3 regions of the Actinosynnema sp. NPDC023658 genome follow, and region 1 is predicted to be linked to each of the others. Evidence: riboswitches for the same ligand, from Rfam matches in the RefSeq annotation. Region 1 holds a riboswitch; each other region holds the start of a gene.
What was found. A riboswitch is a leader RNA that binds a small molecule or an ion and turns the genes downstream of it on or off. The one in region 1 is predicted to bind glycine.
Positions count from the first base shown of each region.

Region 2: it holds a riboswitch for glycine, as region 1 does, so the genes downstream of both, gcvP (aminomethyl-transferring glycine dehydrogenase) here and gcvT (glycine cleavage system aminomethyltransferase GcvT) in region 1, are expected to answer to the same signal.
Region 3: it holds a riboswitch for glycine, as region 1 does, so the genes downstream of both, gcvH (glycine cleavage system protein GcvH) here and gcvT (glycine cleavage system aminomethyltransferase GcvT) in region 1, are expected to answer to the same signal.

Region 1 is NZ_JBFAAX010000100.1:8,120-15,945, reverse strand. Features, by position in the region: gene AB0G02_RS14415 (prolyl oligopeptidase family serine peptidase) at 1-1,270, opposite strand, end outside; gene AB0G02_RS14410 (hypothetical protein) at 1,386-2,036, shown strand; gene AB0G02_RS14405 (malonic semialdehyde reductase) at 2,161-2,766, opposite strand; gene glyA (serine hydroxymethyltransferase) at 2,906-4,171, opposite strand; gene gcvT (glycine cleavage system aminomethyltransferase GcvT) at 4,187-5,407, opposite strand; glycine riboswitch at 5,533-5,631, opposite strand; glycine riboswitch at 5,632-5,719, opposite strand; gene AB0G02_RS14390 (DUF3817 domain-containing protein) at 5,783-6,085, opposite strand; gene AB0G02_RS14385 (hypothetical protein) at 6,101-6,586, opposite strand; gene AB0G02_RS14380 (helix-turn-helix transcriptional regulator) at 6,697-7,185, opposite strand; gene AB0G02_RS14375 (hypothetical protein) at 7,388-7,549, opposite strand.
Region 2 is NZ_JBFAAX010000219.1:192-8,017, forward strand. Features, by position in the region: gene AB0G02_RS21380 (STAS domain-containing protein) at 1-360, opposite strand, end outside; gene AB0G02_RS21385 (hypothetical protein) at 812-1,054, shown strand; gene AB0G02_RS21390 (CDP-alcohol phosphatidyltransferase family protein) at 1,288-1,875, shown strand; gene gcvH (glycine cleavage system protein GcvH) at 1,935-2,318, shown strand; gene garA (glycogen accumulation regulator GarA) at 2,432-2,893, shown strand; gene AB0G02_RS21405 (MerR family transcriptional regulator) at 2,908-3,591, shown strand; gene AB0G02_RS21410 (bifunctional nuclease family protein) at 3,758-4,231, shown strand; gene AB0G02_RS21415 (MerR family transcriptional regulator) at 5,263-5,829, shown strand; glycine riboswitch at 6,018-6,109, shown strand; gene gcvP (aminomethyl-transferring glycine dehydrogenase) at 6,265-7,826, shown strand, end outside.
Region 3 is NZ_JBFAAX010000015.1:4,449-12,274, forward strand. Features, by position in the region: gene AB0G02_RS03705 (AarF/UbiB family protein) at 1-928, shown strand, start outside; gene AB0G02_RS03710 (hypothetical protein) at 1,000-1,785, shown strand; gene AB0G02_RS03715 (glutathione peroxidase) at 1,914-2,399, shown strand; gene AB0G02_RS03720 (L-serine ammonia-lyase) at 2,458-3,822, opposite strand; gene gcvH (glycine cleavage system protein GcvH) at 3,827-4,207, opposite strand; glycine riboswitch at 4,352-4,448, opposite strand; gene ald (alanine dehydrogenase) at 4,642-5,748, shown strand; gene AB0G02_RS03735 (hypothetical protein) at 6,108-6,290, shown strand; gene AB0G02_RS03740 (hypothetical protein) at 6,296-6,670, shown strand; gene AB0G02_RS03745 (ABC transporter ATP-binding protein) at 6,719-7,826, shown strand, end outside.

The sequences.
Region 1 (7,826 bases):
TGCCGCCGGTCGACACGGTCACCTCGGCGCCGAAGTGGTCCATCGCGGACCGTGACAGCACCAGCACGCCACCGGCCCGCGTCGCGCCGTGTACACCGTCCTCAGTGGACAGGCGCGTGACGCCGCCCTCGGCCACCAGGTACACGTGGGTCTGCGTCGGGTCGTCGGTGGACGCGGTGACCAGCACGCCGTCCTCGGCCACGTCGAGCACCGCCCGGACCTGGAACCCGTCCGGCGTCCACGGCCGGTCGCCCACCACGAGCCGGTTCGCGCCACCGATCGGCCGCACGCGCAGCAGGTGGCCGTCGGGCGTCCAGCGCGGCGTGCCCGGCACGATCTCCAGCCAGTGCGGGTCGGTGTCGTCGGCCACCACCTCGGTGGCGCCGGTCTCGACGTCCACCGCCAGCACGAGCACCCGGCGCTGGTCGCGCGACTGGACCTGGAGCAACGGCTTGCCGTGCGACGTCCACGACACCGAGTTCAGGTACGGGAACGCCTCGGCGTCCCACGTCACGTCGGTGCGACCGGCACCGAGCACGGCGAGCCCGACGACGGCGTTGGCCTCGCCCGCGGCCGGGTAGGCGATCTCGGTGGCGGGCGTGCCGGGGTTGGCCGGGTCCGCGATGTGCCAGCGCGGCACGGGCGCGTTGTCCACGCGGGCCGCGAGCACCCGCTCGCCGTCCGGGGAGAACCAGTAACCCCGGTAGCGGCTCATCTCCTCGGCCGCGATGAACTCCGCCAGGCCCCAGGTGACGTCCGGCCCGTCCGGTTCCGCGACGACGCGGTCCGCGCCGGTGCCCAGGTCGACGACGTGCAGCACGCCGCCGGCCACGTAGGCGACCTTGCGCCCGGTGGGGTCGAGGCGCGGGTCGATGGCCGCGCCGGCGACCGGCAGCTCACGGACGGCTCCGGTGGCCGTCTCCACCACGAACAGCCTGCCGGACAACGTGAACACCGCCTGCCGCGCGGCGCCGTCGGTGGCGTAGCCGACGATGCCCGCGGCCTGCTCACGGGTGCGCTCGCGGCGTGCCCGCTCCTCCGGGGACAGGTCCTCCGGGTCGGTCAGCAGGGTGCCGGGGTCGGCCAGCAGCGTCTCGGTGCGGGTGGCGGTGTCGAACGCCCACAGGCCGTTCGCCCGGCTCGTGGCCGTGGCGGTGCGGAGGAAGTACACCTTCGCGCCGTCCGGCGCCACGGTGAAGTTCCGCGGTGCGCCGAGGGTGAACCGCTGGGTGCGCGCCTGCTGGCGCGGGAAGGAGATCTCGTTGCCCACCGGGCCACCCTACGGCGACCCCTGTCTTGGTTCACGTCTTCGGCTGCGCTGAACCGCACCGGGGGGAGGGCCGTAGTCGTCGGTGGAGCGATTGACGGACCAAGGAGGAGTGAGTGTGATCCGACGAAACCGCATCGCCGTCGCCGTCGCGGGCGGCATGGCAGCCGTGCTCGCGCTTGTCATGTGGACTTCCAACGCCACCGGCCTGCAGGGCAGGACGGTCGCGCAGACCGAGCAGGTGGGTGCCGCGGCCCCGGGCGACTACGGCGACGTGCAGGCGCCCTTGGCCCCTCCGACCAGCGAAGAGGCCGCAGCCGCCGACGCGCCCGCCGTGGACGCGCCGGACGGTCAGGCCGCGCCCGCGCCGTCCGGCCCGCAGGTCACCCTGGTGGGCAAGACCGTGCCGAAGATGGGCGAGGTCGTGCAGGACGGCGACGGTCGCACGCTGTACCGGTTCGACAAGGACACGCCGAAGCCGGCGAAGTCCAACTGCGAGGGTCAGTGCGCCGAGACGTGGCCCCCGGTGCTGTCCGACGGGACGCCGCAGCTGCAAGGCGTGGACCCCGCGCTCGTGTCGACGGTGAAGCGCTCGGACGGGACCGAGCAGGTGACCCTGGCCGGGTGGCCGCTGTACACGTACTCGAAGGACGAGGCGCCGGGCAAGTGGCAGGGCCAGGGTGTCGGCGGCACCTGGTTCGTGGTGCAGCCCAACGGCAAGCGCAACGTGGAGTGCCTGCCCCCGGGGGTGACCGCGCCCGCCGCCTAGCCGTTGTCCACTGTGGAACGCCCTGATCCCCCGGCCTGGGGTTGGCCGGGGGGTTTGGGCGTTGTGCAGCCGGACAGCGCGGGGACGACGGGCCCGGCGGGCCGGTCGGACCGGCGGCGGGCCGTCAGACGGTGCGGACGACGTCGGCGTAGTCCAGGCGCGGGTTGCGCGGGTGGGTGCCGGAGTGGTCCGGGTGGCCGATGTTCACGATCACCAGGGGCAGCTCGGCGGTGTCCGCGAAGAACTCGTCGCGCACGCCCTCGGCGTCGAAGCCGCTCATCGGGCCCGCGGCGAGACCGGCCGCGCGCACGCCGACGATGAAGTAGCCGACCTGCAGCAGCGCGCTGGTCTTCGCCGCCTCGGCACGCCGGGCGTCGTCCGCGAACGCCGCCTTGGCGCCCGGGTAGTGCGGGAACGTCCGACCCAGGTGCTCGTGGAAGTCGGTGTCGGCGGTCAGGACGGCGGTCACCGGTGCGGCGAGCGTCTTGGCCCGGTTGCCCTCCGCCATGTGCGGGGCGAGGCGGGCCTTGGCCTCCTGGCCGCGCACGAACAGCACGCGCAGCGGCTGGCTGTTCATCGCCGTCGGGCCCCACTTGACGAGGTCGTAGACGTCGCGGAGCTGCTCGTCGGTCACCGGCTCGTCGGTGAACGCGTTCGCCGTCCGGGCCTCGCGGAACAGCAGGTCCTGCGCCTCGGTCGGCAACGCCAACGTGTCCAGTGTCGCGGTCATGGTGCCTCTTTCGGTTGTCCCGTACGCGTGTGGCGTTCGGGACAACCTCCGGTGGGCCACGCCTATTTCGTGGCGCCCTTCACAGGCGCGTCCGTCACAGGCGCTCGCGTCACAGTCGCTCGCGTCACAGGCGCCTGCGTCACAGCGTCGGGTACAGCGGGTGCTTGGCGGCCAGCACCTCGACCCGCGACCGCAGCTCCGCCAGGTCCGGCGACGGCTGCAGCGCCGCCGCGATGATGTCCGCCACCTCGGTGAAGTCCGCCGGGCCGAACCCGCGCGTGGCCAGCGCGGGCGTGCCGACGCGCAGGCCGGAGGTCACCATCGGCGGGCGCGGGTCGTTCGGCACCGCGTTGCGGTTGACCGTGATCCCGACCTCGTGCAGCCGGTCCTCGGCCTGCTTGCCGTCCAGTTCGGACGCCACCAGGTCGACCAGCACGAGGTGCACGTCCGTGCCGCCGGTGAGCACCTTCACACCCGCCTGCGCCGCGTCGGGCTGCGACAGCCGCTCCGCGAGGATCTTCGCGCCCTCGACCGTGCGCCGCTGCCGGTCGACGAACTCGGGCGACGCGGCGTGCTTGAACGCCACCGCCTTGCCCGCGATCACGTGCTCCAGCGGACCGCCCTGCTGACCGGGGAACACCGCCGAGTTGATCTTCTTCGCCAGGTCGGCCTCGTTGGTCAGGATCACCCCGCCGCGCGGACCGCCGAGCGTCTTGTGCGTGGTCGTCGTCACGACGTGCGCGTGCGGCACCGGGCTCGGGTGCAGCCCGGCCGCCACCAGCCCGGCGAAGTGCGCCATGTCCACCATCAGGTACGCGCCCACGGCGTCCGCGATCCGGCGGAACTCCGCGAAGTCGAGCTGACGGGGGTAGGCCGACCAGCCGGCCACGATCAGCTTCGGCCGGTGCTCGACCGCGAGCCGCTCGACCTCGGCCATGTCGACCCGGCCGTCGGACTCCGACACGTGGTAGGGCACCACGTTGTAGAGCTTGCCGGAGAAGTTGATCCGCATGCCGTGGGTGAGGTGGCCGCCGTGCGCGAGGTCGAGGCCCAGGATCGTGTCGCCCGGCTGGAGCAGGGCGAACATCGCGCACGCGTTGGCCTGCGCGCCCGAGTGCGGCTGCACGTTGGCGAAGCCCGCGCCGAACAGCGCCTTGACCCGCTCGATCGCCAGCCGCTCGATGACGTCGACGTTCTCGCAGCCGCCGTAGTAGCGCCGGCCGGGGTAGCCCTCGGCGTACTTGTTCGTCAGCACCGAGCCCTGCGCCTGGAGCACCGACACCGGCGTGAAGTTCTCCGAGGCGATCATCTCCAGCGTGCTCTGCTGCCGGTGCAGCTCGGCGGCGACGGCGTCCGCGACCTCGGGGTCGAACTCCGCGAGGGAGGTGTTGAAGTGCTCGGACATGTGTGGGTCTCTCCCTTAGCTGGTTCGCTTGTAGAAGGGCAGTGCGACGACTTCGACCGGCTCGTGCTTGCCCCGGACGTCCACCGACAGCGCGGTGCCGGGCTCGGTGCTGCCGACGGCGACGTACGCCATCGCCACCGAGTACCCGAGGGTCGGTGACAACGCGCCGCTGGTCACCTCACCGATCCGCTCGCCCGCCGCGTCCAGCACCGGGTACCCGTGCCGGGGCGCGCGGCGGGAGGTGGTCTTGAGGCCGACCAGGACCTGGTCCACGCCCTGCTCGGCGGTGGCGGCCAGCGCGTCGCGGCCGACGAAGTCGCCCGGCTTGTCGAGCTTCACCACCCGGCCGAGGTTCGCGTGGAACGGCGTGCGGTCGCGGCCCAGCTCGTTGCCGTACAGCGGCATGCCCGCCTCCAGCCGGAGCGTGTCGCGGCAGCCGAGACCCGCGGGCCTGAGGTCGTGCGGCCGGCCCGCCTCCAGCAGCGCCTGCCAGACGTGCGCGGCGTCGTCCGGCGCGACGAACAGCTCGAAGCCGTCCTCGCCGGTGTAGCCGGTGCGGGCCAGCAGCACCGGCTTGCCCGCCACCTCGGTCGGGTAGGAGGCGTAGTACTTCACGGTGCCGAGGTCGGTGGGCGTGAGGCCGGCGAGGATCGCGGTGGCCTTCGGGCCCTGCACGGCGAGCAGCGCGTAGTCGGTGGACCTGTCCTCGACCGAGGTGTCGAAGCCCTTGGCCCGCTCGACCAGCGCCTCGTGCACCACGGCGGCGTTGGAGGCGTTCGCGACGACCAGGTACTCGGCGTCGCCGGCCGACGTGCGTTCCCCAGCGGAGGGCGCATTGGAATCGGCCGACGTGCGTTCCCCAGCGGAGGGCGCGTTGGAATCGGCCGACGTGCGTTCCCCAGCGGAGGGCGCGGCGGGGTCGAGGCGGTACACGATCAGGTCGTCGATGACGCCGCCGTCTGCCTCGCAGATCATCGTGTAGCGGGCGCGGCCGACGCCGATCGCGGACGCGTGGCCGACGAGGGCGTGGTCGAGCGCGGCGCCCGCCTCCGGGCCGGTGAGCACGATCTCACCCATGTGGGTCAGGTCGAACAGGCCCGCCGACGTGCGCACCGCGTGGTGCTCGGCCAGCTCGCTGTCGTAGCGCAGCGGCATCCGCCAGCCCGCGAAGTCGGTGAACATGGCCCCCAGCGCCTCGTGCTCGGCGTGCAGGGGCGTGCGGCGGCTTTCCATCAGGCGGGGTCCTCCCTGGGTGCGGACGTGGCGGCGGGGCCGACCGGTCGGGTCGGCGGGCGCTGGCCAGTCCGGGAACTACACGGGTGAAGGATGACACGGTCCACCGGAGACTCCTCGTCGAGAGAGCCTCCCCCTCTGTCATGAGCCTGAGAGCTTCGCCACCGGGTGAGGGCGGCTTGCACCGTGGGCGAGGCGCACCGGGCACGCCTGCTTTCCAGAGTTGCCTTCGTCGCGCGGTAGCTGTGCCTGAGAGATTCCGGGGAGGAGTTGCTCCTTCGGCGCCCCGATCGGGGACTCTCCCGCGCGACATCGACGGCCGTGTTCAGTTGGTACCGCCAGACGCTAGGGGTGCCCGGCGGGCGGGGTCAACCCCGGTCACAGGCCCTTCTCGGCCCGGACGCTCTCGACCACCTTGCGCTCGGCGTAGAACGACACGAACGGGATCGTGCCCGCGAGCAGCACCAGGACGGTCCCCTTGATCGACCAGCGGGCCTTGAGCGCGAGGTCGACGGTGAGCACCAGGTAGACCGCGTAGAGGAAGCCGTGCACCGGGCCGACGACCCGCACCATGCCCGCGTTGCCGCCCGCGTACTTGGCGATCATGGCGACCACGAGCAGCAGGAGGCCGACACCGACCACGTAAGCCATGAACCGGAACCTGCTCAACGCGCCGCTCATCGCCCTACCTTCGCTTCACCGCTGGTCCCGCGCGTGGAGGGCGGCGAGCATGCGGTTGTAGGCCGCCAGCTCCTCGTCCTCGTCGTCCGCCGCGGGTGCTCTGACGGGCTCAACGGTAACGACCGGCTGCGACGGCACGGCCACCGGCTCCGGGGCGACCTCGTCGGCACCGGGAGCGGCGTGCGGCGCAACGTCGGTTGCGACGTGCGGCGCAGGCTCGGGAGCGGCGTGCGGTGGAGCGTCGGGGGCGGCGTGCGGCGCGGTCCCGGACGTGGCGGCCTCGGCCTTGCGGCGCGACTCCAGCCTGACCATGCGCCACACCACGAACGCGGGGAAGAGGCCGAACAGCGGCCACTGGAAGACGTAACCGAGGTTCTGGAACGTGCCACCGGCCTCGGAGAAGCGCTCCCACTGCCAGTAGGCCAGGCCGCAGCACACGACCAGCGACGCCACGCAGAGGGCCGCGACGGCCAGCCGCTTGGGGGTGATGAGGCGTCGCACGGCTCAAGAGTACTTCGTGCGTTCCCGCGGGCTGGGGCTCCCCGCGCAGGAGCCCGCCCCTCAAGGCGTGGGCTCCTCGACCGCAGGAGCCCGCCCCGACTTCGTCGGACCTAGGCCACGCCGTCCCGGCGTTGCCTCTGCAACCTGGCCACGCACCAGGCCGCCGCGCTACCCCGACGCAGGTGCTGGAGCACCGTCATCGGGCCGAGGCGACGACCGAGGTCGGCGGGCGTGAGCCCGGCCGCCCGGTAGTCCAGAGCGCGCTGGTCCAACGGGCTGATGCCCGCGTCCCACCACAGCTCCGCCTCGGACAGGTCGCCCACCAGCTGCCAGTAGCTGGCGGCGGCCGCGAGCAGGACCTCGGGCACCTCGGGCGCCCGCTTCCGCATCGCCGTCACGTACGCCGGATCCGCGGACTCGACCTTCACCAGGCCGCGGGGACCGCCATTCGCCCGCTGCACCGGGATCCCCGGCGCGGACGGCGGGGCTTCCGCGAGCCACGCGTCCTTGATCCGGTTCACCTCCTGCAGCTCGGCGTCGTCCGAGCGCTCAGCCGCCCACTGCCGCAACAGCTCGTCGACTCCGGAGTCCTCGACCATTCTGCCTCCTCATCGGTCGAAGATCAGCCAATGCGACGCACCGTATTAGCGGCTAACGACAACCGCTAGACCCTGGTTTGTCCAAAACCCTGTTACCAGGGCGTTATAGCCCTCATTCCACCCGTACGGTGCAACCGCCAGGGTGCATGGTCACCCCTCGTGACCGCATTGAGCGGAGTTCGGCGGGGTCGGCCCGGCGCCCCTAGCCGAAGAGGCTGCGGACGAAGGTGATGATCGACTCCGCGCCGGACTGCAGCCACCCGAGCGCGGTCCGCACCGCCTCGGCGGACTCGTTCGGCCGGGTGATCAGGAGGAACAGCACCAGCGCGACCGCCGCCAGTGTCACCACCTTCTTGACGTTCACTGATCGGTCTCCGTCCGTGTCACTGGGCAGGGCGGCCGAGCGCCGCTCCGGTCGTGTCGACCGTCATGGTCCCCCATTCACCCGGACGATGACGATCGAACCCGCCGCCATCGCTCGACCGGTCGCAGGATCGGCCACGCAGACATGCTTGAACCCTGCCTGCTGTCACCCGATCGGACGATCAAGGGGACCTGCGGTCCCGCCGATCACCAAGGTACGGGCACTCGCCCACCCCCCTGGCACGGACACCGAGGTGCAGCGACACCGTCATCCTTCA
Region 2 (7,826 bases), on a different contig from region 1:
ACCCAGCCCGGTGGCGGCCAGGGGGCGGGTCACCGCGCGCTCCACCGCCACGACGCGGAACTCCGCGCCCCGGCGCTGCGCTTGCTGCGACGCCTCCACCAGCACCGCGAGCCCGGCCGAGCCGAGGAAGCTGACCCCGGACATGTCCAGCACCAGCGTCTCGCCGGCGTCGAGGTGCCGCAGCACGTCCGCCCTCAACTGGGGAGCCGTGAGCATGTCGACCTCACCGCTCACGGCGACCACGGCAACACCCTCGCCCGCGGTGCGGGCGACGAGCCCGAGCTGCCCGGCCCGGGGGCCACCGGCCGCGGCGGACTCGGCTCCGCTCGTCTCCACGACGTCCGGATCCTGAACCGTCACGAGGCACTCCTCTTCCGCTGTGAACCGCTGAATCGGGAAGCCCGGACGCGCGCACGTGCAGACGTGCGCGCAGCGCAGAGCAGCAGCGTGGCGGAAACAATCCCGCTAGCCGGACTTCCCGGCGCGGCTGTTGGCTCAACCGCTGCGCCACCCACCGTACGTAGCCCGTCGCGGCACCACAAGCGCGGTGGGCGGCGCCTGATCAGTGCCAGTGTAGTGCGCGATTCGGCGTGCGGTGGGTGACGGACGGTGAACGGTTTGGTACCGCTGGGACCGGTTACACCTCGGGAGAAGCGCTTCGGCGGCGTCCGGGCAACTCACCGACGAGACCGCCCGGCGGGCGCGACTGGGCACGAATGCGGAGGTGGTCCGGACCGCGGTCGCGCAGAATCGGGTGACGGGGATAACGCCGCGAGAGCCGTGAGCGACAACCCTGGTGGAGGGATTTCAGATGAGCACCAGAACGGAAACCGAGTCCGAGCCCGCGAAGCACAGGGCAGTGCGTGCCGTCACCGCGGTCGCGGCGCCGCTGCCCACAGCTCCCTGCAGCGTGGTCTGGAGCAAGGGCCACGCCTACGTGCTCGAAGGTTTCCGCGCCCGCTGGGTCGGCGTCGACGACCGGGGTCGTCCCCAAGCGCTCAGCGGTGACGAGCTGCAACGCCGCGGCTGGAGCCGCACCCGCTCGAACAACTGACCCTCGGACCTCGAACAACCGGACGATCCCGGACCTCGAACACCCGGACGAACGCCGGTCGACCCCGCCCACCCGAGCGGGTACGACCCGCACCGACCGTGCCGCGCCGGCACCGCGCGTCGACCACCGCCGGACACCGCGAGCCCCTTCGACGGGCCACCGCGGGTCCTCCGGCCACGTCGCACCGCGAGTCGGCCACCGGGGCACGCCGGGCGGCCCTCTACAGTGCGGACGTGTCGCACGATCCAGCCGACCGGCTGCTGACCATCCCGAACGCGCTGAGCGTGTTGCGGCTGCTCGGCGTGCCCCTGTTCCTGTACCTGCTGCTCGTGCCCCACGCCGACGGCTGGGCGCTGGTCGTGCTGGTCGCGGCGGGCCTGTCCGACTGGCTCGACGGCAAGGTCGCCCGCTGGCTCGACCAGGCCAGCAGGCTCGGCGCGCTGCTCGACCCGGCCGCCGACCGGCTCTACATCCTCGCCACGCTGCTCGCGTTCGTCGTGCGCGGCATCGTGCCCTGGTGGGTGGCTGTGGTGCTGGTCGGCCGCGAGGTCGTCGTCGGCGTGTGCCTGCCCGTGCTCCGGAGTCGCGGCTACGGCCCGTTCGAGGTGAACTACCTGGGCAAGGCGGCGACGTTCAACCTGCTGTACGCGTTCCCCATGCTCCTGCTCGCCCAGGGCACCTCCACCGCCGCGCAGGTCGCCCGGCCCGTGGCGTACGCGTTCATGGTCTGGGGCGGGGCCTTGTACCTGTGGTCGGGGGTGCTGTACGTCTACCAGTTCACCCTCGCGATGCGTCGACGGCCGGGGGTCGCGCCGGCCTGAACGCCGACGTGGGAAGATCCGGCAGCGAAGATCCACCGTCACTGAAGGAGCACACCGCGGTGATTCCCGAGGAGCTCAAGTACACCGAGGAACATGAGTGGGTGCTGCGCACAGGTGAGGACACCGTGCGCGTGGGCATCACCGACTACGCCCAGGAGCAGCTCGGCGACGTCGTGTTCGTCCAGCTGCCCGAGCTCGGCGAGCAGGTCGCGGCCGGTCAGACCCTCGGCGAGGTGGAGTCCACCAAGAGCGTGTCCGACATCTACGCGCCGCTCGCCGGTGAGGTCGTCGCGCGCAACGACTCGCTGGACCAGCAGCCCGACCTGGTGAACACGGACCCGTACGGCGAGGGTTGGATGGTGGAGCTGCGGCTGGACGACCCGACCGCGGTCGACGACCTGCTCGACGCCGCCGCGTACCAGGAGCTGGCGGCGCAGGGGTGACGTCGATCTTCCGGCGGCTCTTCGGTCGGTGGGGGAGCCGCCCCTCAGACAAGGGTTCGGGCACGATAGGTTCTAGCGGTCTCGAGAGTTCCAGCAGCAGGAGGAGAGCTCAGGTGAGCACGAACGACGGGCCAGGCGTTCCGCCCGAGCAGTCCCCGGAGCGGACCTCCGTCTTCCGGGCCGACTTCCTCGCCGAGGTCGAGGGCGCCGAGGCGCCCGCCCAGGAGCCGGCCGTCGCGGGTGTCGACGCGCTGCCCGCCGGATCGGCTCTGCTCGTGGTCAAGCGCGGCCCCAACGCGGGGTCGAGGTTCCTGCTGGACCGCGACACGACCAGCGCGGGGCGGCACCCCGACAGCGACATCTTCCTCGACGACGTGACGGTCTCCCGCCGCCACGCCGAGTTCCGCCGTGAAGGCGGCGAGTTCGTGGTCATCGACGTGGGCAGCCTCAACGGCACCTACGTCAACCGCGAGCCCGTCGACCAGGCGGTGCTGGCGAACGGCGACGAGGTGCAGATCGGCAAGTTCCGCCTGGTGTTCCTGACCGGTCCGGGCGCCGGGGGCCAGGGGGCCTGAGCGATGGGGCTCCGGTGACGGCGGCCGGGCGGCCACGCGGGGGGTTGAGCATCGGGGCGGTGCTGGCGCAGCTGCGACCCGACTTCCCCGACGTCACCATCTCCAAGATCCGATTCCTGGAGTCGGAGGGGTTGGTCCGCCCGGCGCGCACGGCCTCCGGGTACCGGCAGTTCACGTCCGCGGACGTGGACCGCCTGCGGTACGTGCTGTCCGCCCAACGCGACCGGTACCTGCCGCTGAAGGTCATCAAGGAGCAGCTGGAGGCGGCCGACCACGGCGCGTCCAAGGCGTTGCGCGCGGCCGACCTCGCCCCGCCCGCCGGGCACCGCGTCACCCGCGAGGACCTGCTGGCGCGGGCCGGCGTCGAGCCCGGTGTGCTGGCGGACCTGGAGCGGCACGGCCTGATCAGGGCCGGTGCGGGCGGGTTGTACGACCACGAGGCGGTGCAGATCGCGTCGACCGTGCGGGCGATGGTCGAGCACGGGGTGCCGGCGCACCACCTGCACCCGTTCCGCGCCGCCGCCGACCACGACGTAGGGCTGGTCGAGCAGGTCGTCGGCGCGGCGGACCGGCAACGCGACCGGGCCGGTGCGGACGACGTCGTGCGGGAAGTGGCGGCGCTCTCGGTCACCCTGCACGCACTGCTGGTGAAGGTGGGTCTGCGCGACGTGGTCGGCCGCCCTGTTTCGCCCAGGTGAACGCGTGTCCGCATCGTGATCGGAAGCGCGCGGGATCGTGATGGGAAGCCGGCGGGCGGTTGCGCACTGAGCCCGCTTGGCGGGTAGCGTCGAAACTGTACGTGGGGGATCCTCGTGAGGTAGCGGGGACGCCAGAATTTCAGCGCGCTGAGGGAGGCGAGACCCGATGAGCGAAATGCGCGTCGTCGGCGTGCGGGTGGAACTGCCCGCCAACCAGCCGATCCTGCTGCTGCGTGAAACCGAGGGCGAACGGTACCTGCCGATCTGGATCGGATCGGTCGAGGCCACGGCGATCGCGTTGGAGCAGCAAGGTGTCCGTCCTGCCCGGCCGTTGACGCACGACTTGCTCAAGGACGTCATCGGGGCCCTCGGCAGGCAGTTGGAGCAGGTGCGGATCACGGACCTGCAGGAGGGCACGTACTTCGCGGAACTCGTGTTCGACGGCGACATCCGGGTGTCGGCGCGGCCCAGCGACTCCGTGGCGCTGGCCCTGAGGATCGGCGTGCCGATCCACGCCGAGGAGTCCGTGCTGGCGGAGGCGGGCCTCATCATCCCGGACGAGCAGGAGGACGAGGTCGAGAAGTTCCGCGAGTTCCTCGACTCGGTGTCCCCGGAAGACTTCCGCGGCGCCGACACGTAGGCCGCGGGCACTCGGGTCTCGACACGTGCCGCCCCGCACTCAGCCGCCTCGCAGCGGCCGAGCGCGGTACGCGACCAGGCCACCCACCGGCTGCCGGTCGGTGTGGTGCGCCCAGACCGTGCCGGTCGAACTTCGTCGCGGTGGGGCCGGTAGGCGTCGCGTCTTCACGTAGTCCGGGCTGCTTCTGAGCCGCGCTGGTAGCCACGCTCCTCCACGGGTCCATCCAGCACTGTCCACCTCGCGCCGTCCACACCCGAGCCAAGCCCCGCATCGCGCGCTGCCCGGCCGCGCGTCGCCACAGGCCTCCGCCCCCTGCACCGCTGGACCGCTGATCCGGCGCGCTCCATCCCGCCGCACCCTCACTCGCCACACACCCGCGCTCTCCGCGCGCCTCCGCTGCCGCTGCCCGCTCGCCGCCCGCCCGCCTCTGCTACCCGCTCGCGAGCCACCGCCCGCCCGCTGCCGCCACCCATCCACGCCACCCGCCAGCGCTCCCGTTGCCAGCCTGCGGCCCCGCTGGCCCGCTTACCGCCTGCGGCCTCACTCGCGGCCCCGCCTGTGGCCCTTCCTGCCCGCCCGGGGGTCCTGTCGCCCGTGTGTCCGGCGGCTGCCTGTGGACAACTAGGGCAGGCGCGGTGGGGGTGTGGACAAGCGGGTCGGGTGCTTGACAAAGGTCGGCACTTGCGAAGGGCCGGGACGGCGGTCGGGCGCCGGGGACGGCCCTTCGCAAGTGTGTGCGGTGCGTTGTGGATCAACCCCGCGTGCCACCTCCGGGTGTCACAAGTTCGGATTACACAACGTCAACATCGTTCGGCTAAACGATCACTAAACGTCATCCGAATGGCTTACGCCGGGCGACTCTCTCAACCTCAACCTCACGTTGAGGCCAGACACGCCCCGCGCGTCGCGTTGACCTGCCCCCTAGGCGGTCTTACCGTCGAACTCAGGTGAATTGCCACGGTGTTATTCGGGCACCGCGGCGGCTTCACGTTGGTCGCCGGTCGTCGTGACCGGACCGAGGGGAGGCAGGCGTGGTCGAGGAAGCGCCCATCCGGGCCGGATCCGGTGAACAGGGTGAACTGTTCCCGGACTCCTCGCTGCCGGACGAACTGGTCGGGTACCGCGGCCCCGCCGCGTGCCAGATCGCGGGCATCACCTACCGCCAGCTGGACTACTGGGCGCGCACGGGGTTGGTCAACCCGACGATAAGGAGTGCCCAGGGCTCAGGCAGCCAGCGGCTCTACTCGTTCAAGGACATCCTCGTCCTCAAGGTCGTCAAGAGACTGCTGGACACCGGCGTCTCGCTGCAGAACATCCGGGTCGCGGTCGACCACCTGCGCCGCCGCGGCGTGCAGGACCTGGCCCGGATCACGCTCTTCAGCGACGGGACGACGGTCTACGAGTGCACGTCCCCGGAGGAGGTGGTCGACCTGCTGCAGGGCGGCCAAGGGGTGTTCGGCATCGCGGTCAGCGGCGCGATGCGGGAGATCAGCGGCACGATCCACGACTTCCCCGCCGAACGCGCTGACGGGGCCGAGATCGTGGAGCCGTCCGACGACGAGCTGTCCCGCCGCCGCCGCACCCGGGCCATCGGCTGAGGCGGACGAGAGAGGCCACCGGAGGGTCGGAAGCGGCCCGAGGCCCACGGCGAGCGACCGGAGACCGACTGCGAGCGACCGACTGCGAGCGACCGGCGGCGGGCAGGCGGCGTACCGGGCACTGAGATCCACGTCGCGCGACGGCATTGCCCGCACGTCCAGCGGGTAGTCTTTCGCGCGTAGTCGCTTTATCCCGCGCGGGAGAGTCCGAGCCAGCCTCGGCGCCGAAGGAGCAAATCCTCCCCGGAACCTCTCAGGTGCAAAGGACCGCGCGGGTGAGACGCCTCTGGAAAGCGGGTCGGGCACAACCGGCCGACCCCGCCGACGGTGCAAGCCCGCCAGCCGGGTGAAGCTCTCAGGCGCCCGACGTCGGGCGGAAGACAGAGGGGGAGGGCAACGGCAGAAGTCTGTCCGGAGCCCTGGAGGCCAGCACCGATGACGCAGGACCGCATCCCCCTCGCCGCACTCGAGCACGGCACCCCGTTCGCCGACCGGCACGTGGGCCCGCGGCCCGCGGAGCTGGCCCGCATCCTCGACGTGATCGGTGTCGGCTCGCTGGAGGAGCTCGCGCAGCACGGTATCCCCGAGTCGATCCGCGAGCGCGACCTGGTGCTGGACCTGCCCGCGCCCGCCACCGAGACCGAGGCGCTGGCCGAGCTGCGCGCCCTGGCGGCGCAGAACCGCCCGATGACGCAGATGATCGGCCTCGGCTACTACGGCACGACGACCCCGCCGGTGATCCGCCGCAACGTGCTGGAGAACCCGGCCTGGTACACGGCGTACACGCCGTACCAGCCGGAGATCTCCCAGGGCAGGCTCGAAGCGCTGCTGAACTTCCAGACCGTCGTGGGCGACCTGACCTGCCTGCCGCTGGCCAACGCCTCGATGCTGGACGAGTCCACCGCCGCCGCCGAGGCGATGACGCTGGTCCGCCGGGCGGGTCGGTCCAAGTCGGACAAGTTCGTCGTGGACGCGGACACGCTGCCGCAGACGCTGGCCGTCATCGAGACGCGTGCCGAGCCGCTGGGCATCGAGATCGTCACCGCCGACCTGTCGCAGGGCATCGAGGGCCTCGGCCTGGGCGGCGACTTCTTCGGCGTGCTGCTGTCCTACCCCGGCGCGTCCGGTGTGGTCCGCGACCACGCGGCGGTGATCGAGGAGGTCCACAAGGCGGGCGCGCAGGTCGTCGTCGCGGCCGACCTGCTGTCGTTGACGCTGCTGCGCCCGCCCGGCGAGATCGGCGCGGACGTCGTCGTCGGCACCACCCAGCGGTTCGGCGTGCCGGTCGGGTTCGGCGGGCCGCACGCCGGGTACATGGCGGTGCGCCAGGGCCTCGAACGGCAGCTGCCGGGACGGCTCGTCGGCGTGTCGGTCGACGCGGACGGCTCGCTCGCCTACCGCCTCGCCCTCCAGACGCGGGAGCAGCACATCCGCCGGGAGAAGGCGACCAGCAACATCTGCACCGCGCAGGTCCTGCTCGCGGTGATCGCGTCGATGTACGCGGTGTACCACGGTCCGGAAGGGCTGAAGGCCATCGCGACCCGCGCGCACCGGATGGCGACCGTGCTGGCCGCCGGCCTGCTGGAGAACGGCGTCGAGGTCGTGCACGGCGAGTTCTTCGACACCGTGCGGGCCAGGGTCGAGGGCCGCGCCGCCGACGTCGTCACCGCCGCGCGCGAGCTGGGCGTGAACCTGTGGCAGGTCGACGCGGACGTCGTGTCCATCGCCTGCGACGAGACCACCACGCGCGACCACCTGGAACGGGTGTGGAAGGCGTTCGGCGTGACCGTCGCGGACGTGGACGGCCTGGACGCCGACACCGCCGACGGCATCCCCGCCGACCTGCGCCGCACCAGCGACTACCTGACCCACCCGGTGTTCCACTCGCACCGCTCCGAGACCGCGCTGCTGCGCTACCTGCGCGCGTTGTCCGACAAGGACGTCGCGCTGGACCGCAGCATGATCCCGCTCGGCTCGTGCACGATGAAGCTCAACGC
Region 3 (7,826 bases), on a different contig from region 1:
GCTGGAGGGCGTGCCCGTGCGGTCGGCGGCGCTGGAGTCGGTGGACCGCGACGCGCTGGCCCGGGCCCTGCTGGACGCCCTGCTGCGCCAGGTGATGGTCAACGGCGTCTTCCACGCCGACCCGCACCCCGGCAACATCATGCTGCTGCACGACGGCAGGCTCGGCATGCTGGACTTCGGCTCGGTCGGCCGCATCGACGCGCAGCTCCGGTCCGCGCTGGGCAAGCTGCTGCTCGCCGTCGACCGCGGTGACCCGGCGAGCCTGCGGGACGCGCTGCTGGAGCTGGTGACCAGGCCGGACGAGATCGACGAGCAGCAGCTGGAGCGCGCGCTCGGGCAGTTCATGGCGCGGCACCTGAGCACCGGGATGCGGCCGGACGTGGGGATGTTCGGCGACCTGTTCAAGGTGGTCTACCAGTACGGGCTGAGCATCCCGCCGGAGATCGCCGCGGTGTTCCGGGCGCTGGCGACGGTGGAGGGGACGCTGAGCGCGCTGTCGCCGGGGTTCAACATCGTGGCCGAGTCGCGGGCGTTCGCGGACCAGCAGTTCAGCGCGCACCTCACGCCGGAGTCGCTGCGGCGCACGGTCACCGAGGAGCTGCACTCGATGCTGCCCATGCTGCGCCGCCTGCCCCGGCGGGCGGACCGGATCTCCAGCGCGTTGGAGCAGGGGCGGCTGGGGGTGGGCGTGCGGCTGTTCGCGGACGACCGGGACCGGCAGTTCATCGTCTCGCTGCTGCACCAGGTGATGCTGACCGTGCTGGGTGCGACGGCGGGCGTGATGGCGGTGCTGCTGCTGGGGGCCGAAGGAGGACCGGAGGTGGGTCCGGGCCTCACGCTGTTCCAGGTGCTCGGCTACAACCTGCTGGTCATCAGCGTCCTGCTGGGGCTGCGGGTGGTGGTGACCATCTTCCGGCCCCGGGGCTGAGCTTCCGGTTTTCCGGTCGACGGGCGGGTTTTGCGGTTGACGGGTCGGGTTCGCGCCGCACACTGGGTCGCATGGCCCACTTACCGGGGGACCTGGCGGAGGCGCGGCGTCGGGCGCGGTCGGACCGGCACGCCTACGCGTTCCCGCTGCTGTTCTTCGGGATCGCGTCGTTCCTGTCGGTGCCGCTGTACGCGCCGTCCTCGCCCGCGCCGCGCCTGGTCGTGCGGCAGGTGGAGTACAACCCGCTGTCCGTGCTCGGCGCGCACCCGGAGGTCCGGCACCCGTTGCTGCTGGGCCTGTACTGGCTGGTCGTGCTCGTGGTGGGGGCGGCGGCGACGGTCCGGTGGTACCGCGGGCGCGGCGCGCGGGTGGGCATCGACACGTCGACCATGGGCTACCTCGGCGCGGTGGCGATCGGCCTGAGCGCGCCGCTGGTCGCGATGGGTCTGCTCCGGCTGCTGCCGATGACGTCGATCGGCGTGGTGACCCCGGAGTCCGGCACCGGCGCGGGCCTGATCGTGCTGGCGGTGGCGACCGTGCTGTGGCGGGTGCGCGCGCCCCTGCCGCTGACGCTGGTGGCGGCCGTGGTCGGGACCGCGCTGCTGCAACTCGCGCACAGCGCGTTCGGGCAGTTCATCGCCATCGGCCTCGGCCTGGTGGTGCTGGCGGCGCTGGAGCGCAGCACCACGTTCACCACGATCGTGGCGGCGTACGTGGTGACGCTGTGCCTGACCGGCGTGTTCGCCCCGCTGAGCCTCGTGCCCGCGACCACGCTGACGATGGCGATGGCGACGATCGTGCTGCCACCGGGATTCGTGCTCGTCCTCGGCGGTCTGGCGGGCTTGCGGCGCGGCTGAGCACCCGACCGCGTCGTCGGACGACGTGGTCCGGCCGGCCCATCGCCGTGCTGGGGCTGGCCGGGCCGGTCGCTCGCGGAGGTAGCGGCGGCGCGGGCGCCGGTGGAGCGGCACGTAGCCTCGCAGCCATGAGCATCCACGACATCCCGCTGCGCACGCTGTCCGGTGAGCCGTCCAGCCTGGGCGCGGTGGCGGGCAAGGCGTTGCTGGTGGTGAACGTCGCCTCGAAGTGCGGGCTGACCCCGCAGTACCAGGGCTTGGAGCGGCTGCACGAGCGGTACGCGGACCGAGGGTTCTCCGTGGTCGGGTTCCCGTGCAACCAGTTCGCCGGGCAGGAGCCGGGCACGGCGGAGGAGATCGCGACCTTCTGCTCCACCACGTACGGTGTCACGTTCCCGCTGTTCGAGAAGATCGACGTGAATGGTCCGTCCCGGCACCCGCTGTACGAGGAGCTGACGGCGTTCGCGGACGCCGATGGCGCGGCCGGCGACGTCCAGTGGAACTTCGAGAAGTTCCTGGTGGCCCCGTCGGGCGAGGTGATCGCCCGCTTCCGCCCGCGCACCGAGCCGGAGGACGAGTCGATCGTGAAGGCGATCGAGTCCGTGCTCCCGTAGCACCACCGCCGACCGGGACGCGGGAGGCGGCACACAGCGACCACCTCCCGCGTCCGGGTCAGCACTCGATGACGTTCACCGCGAGCCCGCCGCGGGCGGTTTCCTTGTACTTCACCTTCATGTCCTTGCCGGTCTCGCGCATGGTCTTGATGACCTTGTCCAGCGACACGAAGTGCGAACCGTCGCCGCGCAACGCCATCCGCGCCGCGGTGATGGCCTTGATCGACGCCAGCGCGTTGCGCTCGATGCACGGGATCTGCACCAGTCCGCCGATCGGGTCGCAGGTCAGCCCGAGGTTGTGCTCCATGGCGATCTCGGCCGCGTTCTCGACCTGCTCGGGTGTGCCGCCCAGCACCTCGGCCAGCCCTCCCGCCGCCATCGAGCACGCCGAGCCCACCTCGCCCTGGCAGCCCACCTCGGCGCCCGAGATCGACGCGTTCTCCTTGAACAGCACGCCGACCGCACCGGCCGTGAGCAGGAACCGCACCACGCCGTCGTCGGACGCGCCCGGCACGAACCGGGTGTAGTAGTGCAGCACCGCGGGCACGATGCCGGCCGCCCCGTTGGTCGGCGCGGTCACCACGCGACCACCCGCGGCGTTCTCCTCGTTCACCGCCAGCGCGAACAGCGTCACCCAGTCCATCACCCGCAACGGGTCCGTGGCGTAGTGCTCGGCGGCCATCGTGCGGCGCATCTCCGCCGCACGCCGCCGGACCTTCAACCCGCCCGGCAGCACACCGGACTCCGTGCAGCCGCGCTCGACGCACTCCTGCATGACGGCCCAGATGTGCAGCAGGCCCGCCCGCACCTCCGCCTCGTCCCGCCACGACAGCTCGTTGGCCAGCATGACCTCGCTGATCGACAGCCCGGTCTCCCGGCACCGCGCCAGCAGCTCGTCACCGGTGCGGAACGGGTGCGCGACCGGCGTCTCGTCGGCCTTGATCCGGTCGGTGCCGGTGGCGTTCTCGTCCACCACGAACCCGCCGCCGACCGAGTAGTACACCGCCGAGTCGACCACGGCGTCACCCGAGCGGGCGGTGAAGCTCATCCCGTTGGGGTGCAACGGCAACGACTTGCGCCGGTGCATCACCAGGTCGGTGTCCTCGGTGAACGCGATCTCGCGCACGCCGCCCAGCCGCAGCCGCCCGGTGGCGCGGATCTCCGCCACCCGCCGGTCGGCCTCCACCGGGTCGACCTCCTCGGGCCGGTGGCCCTCCAGGCCGAGCAGGACCGCCTTCGGGCTGCCGTGCCCGTGCCCGGTCGCGCCGAGCGACCCGAACAGCTCCACGTGCACCCGGTCGACGGACGGCAGCGAGGGGCCCAACCGGTCGGCGAACATCACCGCCGCGCGCATCGGGCCCACGGTGTGCGAACTGGACGGTCCGATCCCCACGGAGAACAGGTCGAACACGCTGATCGCCATGACGTCAGTCCCCGGTCAGTTCCGCGTACCTGGCGGCGGTCAGCAACCCGGTCGCGTCGGTCACCGCCACCTTGAACAGCCAGCCCTCGCCGTACGGGTCGTCGTTGATCAACGACGGGTCGCTCACGGCCCGGTCGTTCACCGCCACGACCTCGCCGCTGACCGGCGCGTACAGGTCGCTGACGGACTTGGTCGACTCCAGCTCGCCGCACACCTCGCCGGACGTGACGACGGTGCCGAGCGCCGGCAGCTCCACGAACACGATGTCGCCCAGCGACCTGGCCGCGTAGGAGGTGATGCCCACGGCCACGGGGTCCTGGGTACCCGGTACCCAGTCCACCCACTCGTGCTCGGGCGTGTACAGCAGGTTGTCCGGAAAGGTCACGGCAGCGCTCCCTGAGGCGAGGTCTCCAGCCCCACTCTGTCCTGGGACCTGAGAGCTTCGCCCGACCGGACGCGACGGCTGACCGTCGATCCGACCCGGCTTGCACCGTGGGTGCGCGCATGGCGGCGCGCTTTCCAGAGTCGCCTCACCCGAGCGGTTCTCGCTGCCTGAGAGTGTGCGGGGTACTTGCTCCTTCGGCGCCCCGGCACACGTTCACCGAGGTCTCTCCCGCGCGGGTTCCGGCGCTCATGCTGCGCCGCGGCCGATGTTCAGTTGGTGGTCCGCACGCTAGGTGCCACCCGGACGGGTGTCAACGCGACCGGCTGTTTGTCCGATCCGCACAACCACACCCTGGCCCCTTGGTGTGCTCAGCACGATGACACCGATCACCGCTTACCGGACCTTGGGTGTAACACCGGTCAAAGGAGCCCACCGTGCGCATCGCCGTCCCACGCGAGATCAAGAACCACGAGTACCGCGTCGCGCTGACTCCGGCGGGTGCGCACGAGCTGACCGAGCGCGGCCATGACGTGCTGGTCGAGACCGGCGCGGGCCTCGGTTCGGCCATCACCGACGACGAGTACGCCGCCGCCGGCGCGAAGGTGCTGGCCACGGCGGACGAGGTGTGGGCCGAGGGCGACCTGGTGCTCAAGGTCAAGGAGCCCGTGGCCGAGGAGTACCCGCGGCTGCGCAAGGGCCAGGTCCTGTTCACCTACCTGCACCTGGCCGCCGACCGGCCGCTGACCCAGGCGCTGCTGGACTCGGGCACCACCGCCATCGCCTACGAGACCGTGCAGACCGCGAACGGCGCGCTGCCGCTGCTGGCCCCGATGTCCGAGGTCGCGGGCCGCCTGGCGCCCCAGGTGGGCGCGTTCGCGCTGATGAAGCCCTCCGGCGGGCGCGGCGTCCTGCCCGGCGGCGTGCCCGGTGTGCACCCGGCGCGCGTGGTCGTCATCGGCGGCGGCGTGGCGGGCCTGAACGCGGCGGGCATCGCCGTCGGCATGGGCGCGGACGTGCAGATCCTCGACACGAACGTGGACCGCCTGCGCCACATCGACGCCCTCTACCAGGGCCGCCTGCGCACCGTGACGTCCACCCGGTTCTCCGTCGACCAGGCCGTCGTGGAGGCCGACCTGGTCATCGGCGCGGTGCTGGTGCCCGGCGCGAAGGCCCCGAAGCTGGTGAGCAACGAGCTGGTGTCCCGGATGAAGCCCGGCTCGGTGCTGGTCGACATCGCGATCGACCAGGGCGGCTGCTTCGCGGACTCGCGGCCGACCAAGCACGACGACCCGACCTACCAGGTGCACGACTCGGTCTTCTACTGCGTGGCGAACATGCCCGGCGCGGTGCCGCGCACCTCGACCTACGCCCTGACCAACGTGACCCTGCCCTACGCCGTCGCGCTGGCCGACAAGGGCTGGGAGACCGCGCTGCGGTCGGACGGGTCGCTGGCGCTGGGCCTGAACGCGCACGAGGGCGCGCTGACCAACCTGCCGGTCGCGGAGGCGCACGGGATGACCCACACGCCGCTCGACCTCTGAGACCACCGGCCACGAAGGCCGGACACCACGAAGGGCCCCGCTCACGAGCAGTGAGCGGGGCCCTTCGGCGTTAAGACGGCCCGCTCAACCAGCCTGGGGGTCACTGGGAGCGGGCCGCGCCACCAATGTTAGCGGGGAACACGCCACCGTGCCCAGCCACCCCCACCGATCCGGGTCGACTTTTCGCCCGGCGGTGGCGACACGCTGCGTGAGTGCTTCACCTAACGAGTGAAATCCTGGGGTAACGGGTAAGTCACGACGGCCTGGCGACCGATGCACAGGACGGTAACCCCGCAGCTACGGAGCGGGGTCGTCCGCTCGCGCGGCGTCTCGCCGCGCCACCCCCGATCGGAGCGAGGATGGCTGCACCCGAGGGTTGGATCGACTGCCACGACCCCTTCGGGCGGGACCGGTCGATGACCGTTCTCGTCGAGGACGACCGAGTTCTGCTGGTCGCGCCACCCGGTGAGTCCGCTGTGATGTCCGTCACGCAAACCCGCAGGCTGCACCGCCTGCTCGACCAAGTCGCGGACAGGATGTGACCCTCGTGGACGAGGCACTGCGCGCCGCCGTGCTCCGCCGACTGGCGCTCATGGACGAGGTGGCCGAGCGCGGTGAGGCCGACGCGCTCGTGCCGCTCGCGCGGTCGGAGATCCACCGCCTGGCCGACGGTTGGCGACTGCTGTTGACCGTGCACCAACCCGATCCGGACGGCCGCTGCGGCGCGTGCCCCGGCATCGTCCGGCACAAGAAGTGGCCCTGCCAGGTGTGGACGATGGCCCACCAGCACCTCATCGGGGACGGCGTGCCGCACCGCGAACGCCGACGCCCGCTGCGCACGCTGCGCCGTTCGACCGACGTCGAGACGACGGCGGAGATACCGAGGGTCGCATCGAAACCACGACATGCCCTCCCCGAGTGACCCTCCTAGGGCAGGATGACGCCCGGTAGGAGTACTCGGGAGGGACGCGTGCACGACGGCACAGGCCGCATCGTGGTGCAGAACTTGACCAAGCAGTTCGGTCCGGTCGCAGCGGTGCAGAATCTCAGCTTCACAGTGGAACCCGGGTCCGTGACCGGCTTCCTCGGACCCAACGGGGCGGGCAAGACCACGACGCTGCGCATGCTGCTCGGCCTGGTGACACCGACCGCGGGCATCGGGTTGATCAACGGCAGGCCGTTCCACCAGCTCGGCAACCCGGCGCGGGTCGTCGGCGCGGTGCTGGAGGCGCAGGGCTTCCACCCCAAGCGCAGCGCGCGCAACCACCTCCTGGTCTACGCCGCCGCGATGGGCGTGCCGGACTCGCGCGCCGACCAGGTGCTCCAGCTCGTCGGCCTGGGCGCGGCGGGCGACCGCAAGGCGGGCGGGTTCTCGCTGGGCATGAAGCAGCGGTTGGCCCTGGCCACCGCGCTGCTCGGGGACCCGCAGATCCTGGTGCTGGACGAGCCGGCCAACGGGCTGGACCCCGAGGGCATCGCGTGGCTGCGGTCGTTCCTGCAGTCCTACGCGCGCAGCGGGCGGACCGTGCTGATCTCCAGCCACCTGCTGGCCGAGGTCGAGCAGACCGTGGACCAGGTGGTCATCATCAGCCGGGGCCAGACCGTCTACTCCGGGCCGCTGGAGCACCTGCGCAACCGGCAGCAGGCGCGAGTGCTCGTGCAGCCATCCGACACCGGTGCGCTGGTGACGGCGCTGCGCGAGGACGGCATCACGGGGATCGAGCAGCTGCCGGACGGCCGCATCGCGGTCAGCGGCGTCGAGGCCAAGCAGGTCGCGGACACCGCGTTGAAGGCGGGCGTGTCGATCTACGGCATGCAGGAGGAGAAGGCCGACCTGGAGCGGCTGTTCTTCCAGCTCACCAGCGGCCAGTACGCGGCGCCGGGGCAGAGCCAGTACGCCCAGCCGGTCGGCTACCAGCAGCCGGGTCAGCCCCAGGGCTACCCGCCGCCCGGTTACCAACCCGGTTACCAGCAGCCGGGTTACCAGCAGCCCGGGTACGAGCAGCCGGGCTATCAGCAGCCGGGCTACCAGCAGGGCTACCAGCAGCAGCCGGGCTACCAGACGCCCGCGCAGCCGT